One region of the Nocardiopsis sp. NPDC055824 genome, then DNA from elsewhere that is predicted to be linked to it. Evidence: riboswitches for the same ligand, from Rfam matches in the RefSeq annotation. Region 1 holds a riboswitch; each other region holds the start of a gene.

What was found. Region 1 has a riboswitch for cobalamin ahead of ACWGL3_RS02595 (ABC transporter substrate-binding protein). Riboswitches for the same ligand answer to the same signal wherever they lie in the genome.
Region 2: linked by a shared signal. The riboswitch ahead of metE (5-methyltetrahydropteroyltriglutamate--homocysteine S-methyltransferase) and the one ahead of ACWGL3_RS02595 (ABC transporter substrate-binding protein) in region 1 are both predicted to bind cobalamin.
Region 3: linked by a shared signal. The riboswitch ahead of ACWGL3_RS13360 (ribonucleoside-diphosphate reductase subunit alpha) and the one ahead of ACWGL3_RS02595 (ABC transporter substrate-binding protein) in region 1 are both predicted to bind cobalamin.

Annotation. Positions count from the first base shown of each region.
Region 1 covers NZ_JBSHDN010000005.1:21,571-24,836, forward strand. Annotated here, with positions in the region: gene ACWGL3_RS02590 (FecCD family ABC transporter permease) at 1-675, opposite strand, end outside; gene ACWGL3_RS02595 (ABC transporter substrate-binding protein) at 672-1,730, opposite strand; cobalamin riboswitch at 1,791-2,000, opposite strand; gene ACWGL3_RS02600 (alpha/beta fold hydrolase) at 2,098-3,180, opposite strand.
Region 2 covers NZ_JBSHDN010000318.1:867-4,132, reverse strand. Annotated here, with positions in the region: gene ACWGL3_RS31005 (polysaccharide deacetylase family protein) at 1-945, opposite strand, end outside; cobalamin riboswitch at 1,208-1,382, shown strand; gene metE (5-methyltetrahydropteroyltriglutamate--homocysteine S-methyltransferase) at 1,543-3,266, shown strand, end outside.
Region 3 covers NZ_JBSHDN010000051.1:18,697-21,962, reverse strand. Annotated here, with positions in the region: gene ACWGL3_RS13360 (ribonucleoside-diphosphate reductase subunit alpha) at 1-1,252, opposite strand, end outside; cobalamin riboswitch at 1,410-1,600, opposite strand; gene ACWGL3_RS13355 (hypothetical protein) at 2,041-2,613, opposite strand; gene ACWGL3_RS13350 (NYN domain-containing protein) at 2,641-3,266, opposite strand, start outside.

The sequences.
Region 1 (3,266 bases):
GGCGAAGGCGTCCAGGGTGGTGGTGTGGGCGAGGCAGACGGCGAGCACGAGGCACAGCACCGCGGCGCACAGGAGCACGTCGGTCCATCCGGCGCCGCCGAGGGAGCCCAGCAGCCAGAACAGCACCGCGCGCGTGGTGTCGGCGTCCGCCGAGGTCAGCACGATGAACGAGGTCAGCGCGGAGAACAGCTGCATGGCCGCGACCCCGGACAGCACGACGCGGTCCATGCTCCCGCCGAGGCTGTGGCTGAGCAGCATCACCATGCCGAAGGAGAGCAGGGCGCCCGCGAAGGCCCCCGCCGGGAGCGAGACCGCTCCGGCGCCCCAGCCGAGCACGGTCACGAGGACCGCCCCGGTGGAGGCGCCGGAGGAGACCCCGAGCACGAAGGGGTCCGCCAGCGGGTTGCGGAGCAGGGACTGCATGACCGCGCCGCACACGGCCAGGCCGGCCCCGCAGACCGCGGCGAGCAGGGTGCGGGGCATGCGCAGGTTCCACACGATGCCCTCGCGCAACCGCGTCAGGGGGCTTTCGCCCCACCCGAACCGGGCGGCGGCCGACCTCCAGACCTCGGCGGGGGTGAGGTCGGCGGGCCCGATGGTGACGGCGACCGAGACCGACAGGCCGAGGAGCAGCAGGCCGGAGGTGACGAGCAGCGCCGGGCGCGCACCGCTCAACGGGCGTACCCGAGCTCGCGCAGGCCGTCGGCGACCAGTTCGATGCCCTCGACCGTGCGGATCGAGGGGTTCATCGCCTGGCCGCTGAGCAGGACGTACCGCTCCTCCCGCACGGCGGTGAGGTTGCGGGTGGCCGGGTTGTCCTCCAGGAACTCGATCTTGGCCGCCGCGCTCTCCGCGGTCTGGGAGTCGCGGGTCAGGTCGCCGAGCACGATGACGTCGGGGTCGCGGTCCGCGACGGTCTCCCAGTTGATCTGGGGCCATTCGCTGTGGGTGTCGTCGAAGGCGTTCTTCGCGCCGACGGCCCCGGTGATGGCGCCGGGGGCGCCGCAGCAGCCCGCGAGGTAGGGCGACTGCGCGTTGGCGAACCAGTACATGAGGGAGACGTCCTCGACCTCCAGGTCCTCGGTCGCGGCGTCCACCCGGTCCCGGAGCTCCCCGACGAGCTCCTCCCCGCGTTCCTCCACGCCGAAGATCTCGGCCAGGTCGTGGATCTCGCCGTAGACGGCGTCCAGGGTGAGCGGCTCGCTCCGGGAGCCGTCCCCGCCGCCCTCGTTGTCCTTGCCCGCGGCGCAGTCGGTCGGGGAGACGTACGAGGGCACGCCCAGCTCCTCGAACTGTTCGCGGGTGGCGACCCCGCCGGCGCCGAGTGTGGAGACGAAGGACGCGGTCACGAGGTCGGGCTCGGCCTCCAGGACCCGCTCGAAGGAGGGGTTGTTCTCGGCCAGCCGCGGGATGTCCCCGTTGGCCTCCTCCAATCCCTCCATGATCGGGTCGGTCCAGGTGGCGGTGCCGACCACCTGGTCCTCCAGGCCCAGGGAGAGGAGGATCTCGGTGGTGCCCTGGTTGAGGGAGACCGCCCGCTGCGGGGGCGCGTCGAGGGTGACCTCGTGGCCGCAGTTGTCGACGGTGCGGGGGTAGCCGGACCCGGCGGCCGCTTCGGTGCCGTCGCCGCCCCGGTCGTCCTGCGGGCCGCAGGCGGTGAGGGCGAGGACGGGGGCGAGCAGGAGGGCGAGGGAGGGGAGGGCGGAGGACAGGAGGGCGTGGCGCGACATGGGTATGCCTCAGGTGTCGGGACTCGAACGCGGAGCCTGGCATGGATGCGCCTCCGCGCACTCGACGCGGAGGGGCCAGCAGGTCTTCGGACTCGGGTTCCTCCGGACGGGGTGCCTTCCCAGGGCGGTGCGCGCGGGCGCTTCCGTCCGCGCGCGTGCCCCAGTGGCTCGTGTACCCCGCCCGTCCCCCACACCGCTGCGCGTCAGCTCCGGATTCGCACCGGATTCCCTGACCACCTAGGTGGTACGACTGGCCCCGGAAGGGTACCAAGGGCCCCGCGCGCCCTCCGGGGCGGGCGGGGCCCCGGGCGGCCGCACCGGGGCGGCCGCCCGGGCGACGTGCCGGAACGCCGCCCCCGGGGCCGGGTCACCCGTCGAGGAAGCGAAGCAGCTCCGCGGTGACGAACTCGGGGTTCTCCTCGACGAGCCAGTGCCCCGCGCCCGGCACCTCCACCGCGCGCACGATGTCGGTCATGCGCGTGTCCACGGTGGCCCGGACCGGGTCGAGCTGCCCCTGGGCGGTCATGACCAGGACCGGGACGTCGACCGGTTCCGCTTCCACGGTGTCGCGGACGTCCTCGTCGAGGGTGCGGTAGAGGTCGAAACCGCCGGTGAGGGCCTCGGGCCTGGCGTAGGTCCGCGCGTACTCGTCGATCTCGGCCTCGGTGAACGGGGACCGGTCCGAGGTGCCCCCGAACGCCGTCCCGTTGAAGGAGACCTGGGGGTAGAACAGCGCCAGGTAGTCGCGGACGTCGTCGCCGACCACCGTCTCGGGGATCTCGGGCTGGGAGTGGAAGGCGATGTGCCAGCTCATCGAGCGGTAGGCGGACGCGTCGATCCCGGGCCCGGGGAGCGGCAGGTCGAGGTAGCCGAGGCGTTCGGTGTCCTCGGGGAACCGGGCGGCGTACTGGAAGGCCACCGCGGCTCCGAGGTCGTGCCCGACGACGCCGGCGTCGACCACCCCGAGCTCGTCGGCGATCAGGGTGTGTACGTACCCGGCCAGAGTGGCTTTGTCGTAACCGGTCGGCGAACCGGCGCTGTCGCCCAGTCCGGGGAGGTCGACGGCGTAGACGGTGTGGTGCTCGGCGAGTTCCGGCATGATCGACCACCAGCCGTACCAGGTCTGCGGCCAGCCGTGGATCAGCACCAACGGCGTGCCGCTGCCGCCGGTCACGTAGTGCATGCGGACCCCGTCGACGTCGGCGAACTCGTGCCGGAACGTTCCCTCGAACTCGGGGTCGCCCCGGGTGGCGGCCGCGTAGGGGGGAACCTCCTCCTCGGGGGCCGGCGTGGCGCAGGCCGCGGCGCCGACCATGAGCAGGAGGGCGGCCAGGAGGGCCACCGTCGCCCGCGCGGATCGGAGGAGGCTGCGCGGGAACGGCCGCGGGGTGGTTGTCGGTCCGGGGGCGCGGACGCCGTCCCCGGACGTGGTCGCTTGGTCGGTGCTCACGGGGGCTCTTTCTGTCGAGGTGCGCCCAGTCTCGACAGGATCTCCACTTATGGCACTGAAAATTGCTGTTCCGGCAAGTTGCCCCG
Region 2 (3,266 bases), on a different contig from region 1:
GCGTCCGCCCGGGCCGTCGTCGTAGGTCAGGGCCACGCACTTGGACCCGGGGGCGGAGCAGTCGACGTCCTCGCCCGCGGGCGGCAGGACCCCGGGGACGGCCGTCTCACGGCTGATCTCCTCCTCCCGGGGCGGGGCCGCGACGGCGAAGTCGCGGACGCCCCGGGTCGCCGAGCGCAGCGCGCGCTCGCCCAGGTCCGACAGCAGGGGGGCGGACTCCGAGGCGGCGACGACGGCGTGGGTCCTGCCCTCTTCCACGGGGGCGACCTGTCCCGCGTCGAACTCCACGACGAGGTCGCCGGCGGGGTTGAACCCCACGGAGTCGTACAGCGAGGCGATCGGGTGCACCGCGTCCGGAGCCGCGGTCCCCGGGAGGGCGTCCCGCACGAGGCCGTTCAGCTCCTCCAGTTCCCCCTGGCCGGCGATCAGGGCGGTGGAGGGGTGGGTCGAGCCGGTGAGGGCGTCGTACCAGTAGGTGGTGTATCCCTCACGGGTTCCCTCGGAGTCGGTCTCCTCACGGGTCACGCGGACCCCGACGATGTCGTCGTTGGCCGCCGTCAGGTTCCACGCGGACTCGAAGGAGACCGCTCCGGGGTTGGCCGCCTCGAAGGCGTCCACCTCGGCGGACAGCGCGCGGTCCAGGAAGTCGCTCAGCGGGTCGGCGTCGGGGACGACCGGGTAGGAGACCTCCGCGGCCACCCCGCCCTCGCGGGCGAGCTCGGCCTCGGCCAGGTCCACCACGTCGTCGGGGTCGACCACCGTCAGCCCGTCGGGCTCGCCGGCGGCGGGCGGGCCCGCCTCCGGTCCGCCGTCCGCCGACCCCGGGTGCGTATCGCTCACGGGTTCGGAGGCGAGCACGCCGGGCGGGGTGACGGCCAGCCAGACCAGCCCCGCGACGACCGCCAGCGCGACCGCGATCGTGGACAGGGGGTGACCGGGGGCCATGGTCGGTTGGGACTGCTTGTTCACCAGGGGTTCTCCACGTACATCTTCAGACGAACGATCGCGGGGAGCACGGGGGAGGACTCGGCCCCGCGACGCTTCATGTCGGTTGTGACGCCGGCCGCGCAACAGGGGTTCGCGCTGATTCCGGCCGGGGGCACAGGGCAGCACGCCGGGTACAGGGGCGGAGGGGTGCTCCCTATACTTGCAGGCGTGGAAGGTACATGCTCCACCCCAGAACCCGGGCCGCGCCCGGAAGGGGAGGGGTGTGTCGCAAGAGGGAACCCGGTGCGACTCCGGGACTGCCCCGCAGCGGTATGAGGGAACGAACGTCGCCATAAGCACTGGTAATCCGGTCGGAAAGGTCGGAAACCGGGAAGCGGCGGCCAGTAGGAGGACGGCGTCCGCGCCGTCCGCGCCCCCGAGTCCGAAGACCTGCCTCCACCCGGCGGCGCACCCGTGCCGCCGGTGGTCCCGTGCCCCGAGGGAGGGCCGAGGAGCGGCGGCAGGCGCACACGCCCACGGCGTGGCCCCGGGCATGCCCGCGTCCTCGCTCACCCCCGCGGCCGGTACCCGGCTTTCGACGAGGGAGAGAAGCTCATGCCCCACACCCCCGAGGCCTCCCGGCCGTCCGTGCGCTCCACCGTGCACGGCTACCCCCGGATCGGCCCGAACCGGGAACTCAAGCGCGCCTGCGAGTCGTACTGGAGGGGCGAGACCGCCGCGGAGGAGCTGGACGGCATCGCCGCCGGCCTGCGCCTGGGCGTCTACGCCCAGCTGCGCGAGGCGGGAGTCGACGACATCCCGTCCAACACGTTCTCGTACTACGACCACGTCCTGGACACCGCGGTCCTGTTCGACCTGGTGCCCTCCCGGTTCGCCTCGCCGGCCGCCGCCGGCGACCGCGACGAGGAGCTGCGCCGCTACTTCGCCCTCGCCCGGGGCGAGCAGGGCGCCCCGCCGCTGGAGATGACCAAGTGGTTCGACACCAACTACCACTACCTGGTCCCCGAGCTGTCGCCGAGCACCCGCCCGCGCCTGGTCGGTGACAAGCCCCTCGCCGAGTTCCGGGAGGCGGCCGAGGCGGGTTTCCCGACCCGCCCGGTCCTGGTCGGCCCGCTCACCTTCCTCCTGCTGGCCAAGGCCGCGGACGACGCCCCCGAGGGCTGGCGCCCCGTCGAGCTGCTCGACCAGCTCCTGGACGCCTACGCCCAGCTCCTCGCCGGCCTCTCCGCCGCGGGGGCCGCCGAGGTGCAGCTGGACGAGCCGATCCTGGCCACCGACGAGGGACGCGCCGCCGTCGGGCTCCTGGAGCGGGTCTGCCGGCGCCTGGGCTCCCTCACCGAGCGCCCCTCCCTCCTGGTCTCGACCTACTTCGGCTCCATCGGGGCGCCCGCACTGCGGGTCCTGAAGGACTCACCGGTGGAGGCCGTCGGCCTGGACCTGGTCACCGACGGCGAGGGCGTCGACGACCTCGTCAAGGTCTCGGGCCTCGGCGGCACCCGCCTGGTCGCCGGGGTGGTGGAGGGCCGCAACGTCTGGCGGACCGACGTCCCGGCCGCCGTGGCCGCGCTCGGCACCCTGCTCGCCCTCACGGACGAGCTGACGGTGAGCACGTCCTGCTCGCTCCTGCACGTGCCGATCGACCTCGACGCGGAGACCTCCCTCGCCCCCGAGCTGCGCGAGGCCCTGGCCTTCGCCAAGCAGAAGGCGTACGAGACGGCCCTCCTCGGCCGCGTCCTCTCGGAGGGGGCCGAGGCCGAGTACGCGGCGGGCGGGGCCGGCGGCGGTCCTGCCTTCACGGACGCCCGCGTGCGCGCCCGCCTGGACGCCCTGGGCCCGGACGCCTACGAGCGCCCCCAGGACAGGGGCGCCCCCACGGACACGCCGCTGACCACGACCACCATCGGGTCGTTCCCCCAGACCGCGGAACTGCGCCGCGCCCGCGCCGCGCACCGGCGGGGCTCCCTGGCGGAGGACGCCTACAGGCAGATCCTCCGGGAGGAGATCGACCGGGTCGTCGCGCTCCAGGAGGAGATCGGCCTGGACGTGCTCGTGCACGGCGAGCCCGAGCGCAACGACATGGTCCAGTACTTCGCCGAGCAGCTGGAGGGCTACGCCACCACCGAGAACGGCTGGGTGCAGTCCTACGGTTCGCGGTGCGTCCGCCCGCCGATCCTGTTCGGCGACGTCTCGCGCCCCGAGCCGATGACCGTCGAGTGGACCACCTACGCCCAGTCGCGCACCGACAAGCCGGTCAAGGGCATGCTGACCGGTCCGGTGACCATGCTCGCCTGGTCGTTCGTGCGCACCGACCAGCCGCT
Region 3 (3,266 bases), on a different contig from region 1:
TCAGCATGCGACGCCAGAGGTCGACCGCGGGGATCTTCTTGGCGACCTTGATCCGGCCCTCCTCGGCGGCGGCCTCGTACTTCTCGTAGGCCTCGGCGAAGTCGGTGCCGTACTTGTCGTGCAGGTCGGGGACCTCGTCCGGCGAGAACAGGGTCCAGCTGCCGCCCTGCTCCACACGCTGCATGAACAGGTCCGGAACCCAGTTCGCGGTGTTCATGTCGTGGGTGCGGCGGCGGTCGTCGCCGGTGTTCTTGCGGAGGTCGAGGAACTCCTCGATGTCGATGTGCCAGGTCTCCAGGTAGGCGCACACGGCGCCCTTGCGCTTGCCGCCCTGGTTGACCGCGACGGCGGTGTCGTTGGCGATCTTCAGGAACGGGACGACGCCCTGGCTCTTGCCGTTGGTGCCGCGGATGTGCGAGCCGAGGCCGCGCACCGGGGTCCAGTCGTTGCCGAGCCCGCCCGAGTACTTGGACAGCATCGCGTTGTTGCTGATGCCGTGGAAGATGGCCTGGAGGTCGTCGCCGACGGTGGTGAGGAAACAGGAGGACAGCTGCGCGCGCACCGTGCCGGCGTTGAACAGGGTGGGCGTGGAGGCCATGAAGTCGAACGAGGACAGCAGCTCGTAGAACTCGATGGCGCGGGCCTCGCGGTCGTCCTCGTTGAGGGCCAGCCCCATGGCGACGCGCATGAAGAACGCCTGCGGCAGCTCGTAGCGGACCTCGTCGCTGTGCAGGAAGTAGCGGTCGTAGAGGGTCTGGATGCCGAGGAAGGTGAACTGCTCGTCGCGCTCGGGGCGCAGGGCGGCGCCCAGTCGCTCCAGGTCGAACCCGGCGAGCGCCGGGTCGAGCTGGCCCAGGTCGATGCCGCGGCTGACGTAGGCGGCCAGGTAGGCGGCGTAGCGCTCGCCCATCTCGGACTGCCCGGCGGCGTCGGGGGCACCGCTGATGAAGGTGAGGGCCTCGCGGCGCAGCTTGTCCAGCAGCAGGCGGGCGGCCACGAACGAGTAGTCCGGGTCGACCTCCACGAAGCTGCGGGCGGCCATGACCAGGGCGAGCTCGACCTCGGAGTCGGGGATGCCGGGGTAGAAGCCGCGGCGGGCCTCGGTGAGGACCTTCTCCGCCGAAACACCGGTGAGCCTCGCACAGGCCTCGGTCACGACGTGCTCGATCCGGTCGACGGCGGCGGGGGGCGCGCCCTCGTTGGTCGGCTCGGGCCGAACGGATACGGGCACGGCCTCGACGTCAAGGGTCATACAGCGGCTCCAACCTCGGTAGAAGAGTCCCGGCGGGGAGGGGACACGATGGGCAAGGTGCGCGGCACGCACCGGGGGACCGACGCACCGGGTGCGTGCGGTCGTCCGACCGGTGGGTCGCGGCGGCTCACCCTCGAAGCCCCGTCGTCGGCGCACGTTCACGTGCGCACCGGTGGCAGGTCTTCGGGCTCGTGGGCGGCCTACGCACCGTCGCTTCCCGGGGCCTTCGGGGGTCCCCAGTGCCTGTGACGGCTTCGTTCCCACTTACCGCTGCGGGGCAGCCCCGGCTTCGCACCGGGTTCCCTCTTGCCTCACCCCGAGGGGTGAACCACCAGCGGGACAGATACTACATCTAGGGGGCCCTGCGTTGGAACACCGCAAGATGATGGCGTGTCATCGATTTCTCGGATTCTTCGACGATCGTCGAACACACGCGTGGGCCGTGGTATGAGAGGGCCTCGGGCACCCGGTTCAGGGGGATGTCGCGCCTCGTCGGGGCAGCTGGGAGGCGACCGGACACAGCCTAGATCGTCGCCGGGGCTCCCCGGGACCGGAGCGCCCCCCCGAGGGGCGGCCGAACGCCCGGAACGCCGCTTCCGAGGCGGTTCGGACGGCGCCAGGCGAACCGGTGCCGCTGACCACACGGCCGTGTCCGCGGCGGCCGGCCCCGGACCGGAGCGGCCGGGCGGAGATCCGTGCCTCCACCGCCCCGGGCGTGTCGGCGGCGCGCCCGCACGTCGGAAAGCTCACTCCGCCGGGCCGGAGTGCCCCGGCCCGGACGGCCGGGGTCACTCCTCGTCGAGTCTGCGGTCCAGCCGGTCCTCGGACAGCCCCAGGTCGGTGCGGATGCGGAACCGGATGCGCAGGAGCTCCACCAGGAGGTCGCGGACGTAGGGCGAGGAGGCCCGGTCGAGGAACCGGTGCGCGCCGACCGTCGCCCACCGCTCGGCGCCCTCCAGGTCGTCGTGCGCGTACAGTGCCTCCGCGACGTGGATGAAGGTCTGGAGTCCGGGCGGATCCTCGCCCTCCAGGCGTTTGAGGTGGGCGTAGGCCTGGTCGACCTCGTCCAGTTGCAGGAGTGCCCCGGCGCTGAGCGCGCGGGCGTCGATCACCGTGGCCCCGCCGTCGTCGATCGCCCTCTGGTAGGCCGAGCAGGCGCGCTCGAACTCCTGGGCGATCTCCCACTGCTCCCCCGCGCGCACGAACAGCTCCGCGCGCGAGACCTCGCTCCCCGCGTCGACCCGGTTGGCCAGGTCCAGGAGTTGGGCGGCGACCCGTCCGTGCTCACCGGACCGGACAGCGTGGAATTCCCAACGGTCGAGTTCTGCCGTCGTCACGTGGGTCAACCGCATCGCCCCCATCCCCTACTCGCACTCCCGCGCGCCCTGTCAGGACCTGGCCCGCTCCAGGGCCTGCCAGAACCCCTGGCGCAGTCCGTCACGGACCTCGTCACGCAACAGGTGGTCGATCGGCAGCGAGGAGCCCTGGAGCAGGCGCGCCTCCAGGTCGGAGGGCATCCTGGGCCTGCGGGCGAGTACGGCCTCCACCCACAGGGCGGGCGCCTCGCGAGCGATCGACTCCGCGAAGTCGTTCCCTTCCTTGTGCGCGACATGCACCGCTTCGTCAACGGTATGCGCGGCGGGACGTGTCTGCTGTGGATATCCAGGACTGGGACGGGATTCCTGGTAGCCGCCGGCGCTGAACCGGCTGGCGGGTTCGGGACCAGTAGGTGGCGGCCCCCCGTAGGGGGAGGCTGCCCCACCGCGGTGAGCGGTGTCAGTTTCCGTACTGGTCCCATAGGTAGGGTTTGCGTCGGCCGCTCCCCCGAATCCGGAGCCGTCCCCACCCCCGTAGCGCGGGTCCTGGCGCGGGTCCTGCCGTGGGTCCTGGGGTGGGGCGCTTCTCGGAGGTGGCGCGTGGCCGGGTTGGCCGTCCGACGCGAAGGAGCGCTGCGGCCCCGTCCCCGCGGCGAAGGACTGCTGGGGTCCCGTGCCGTTGAAGGAGGGCTGCGCTC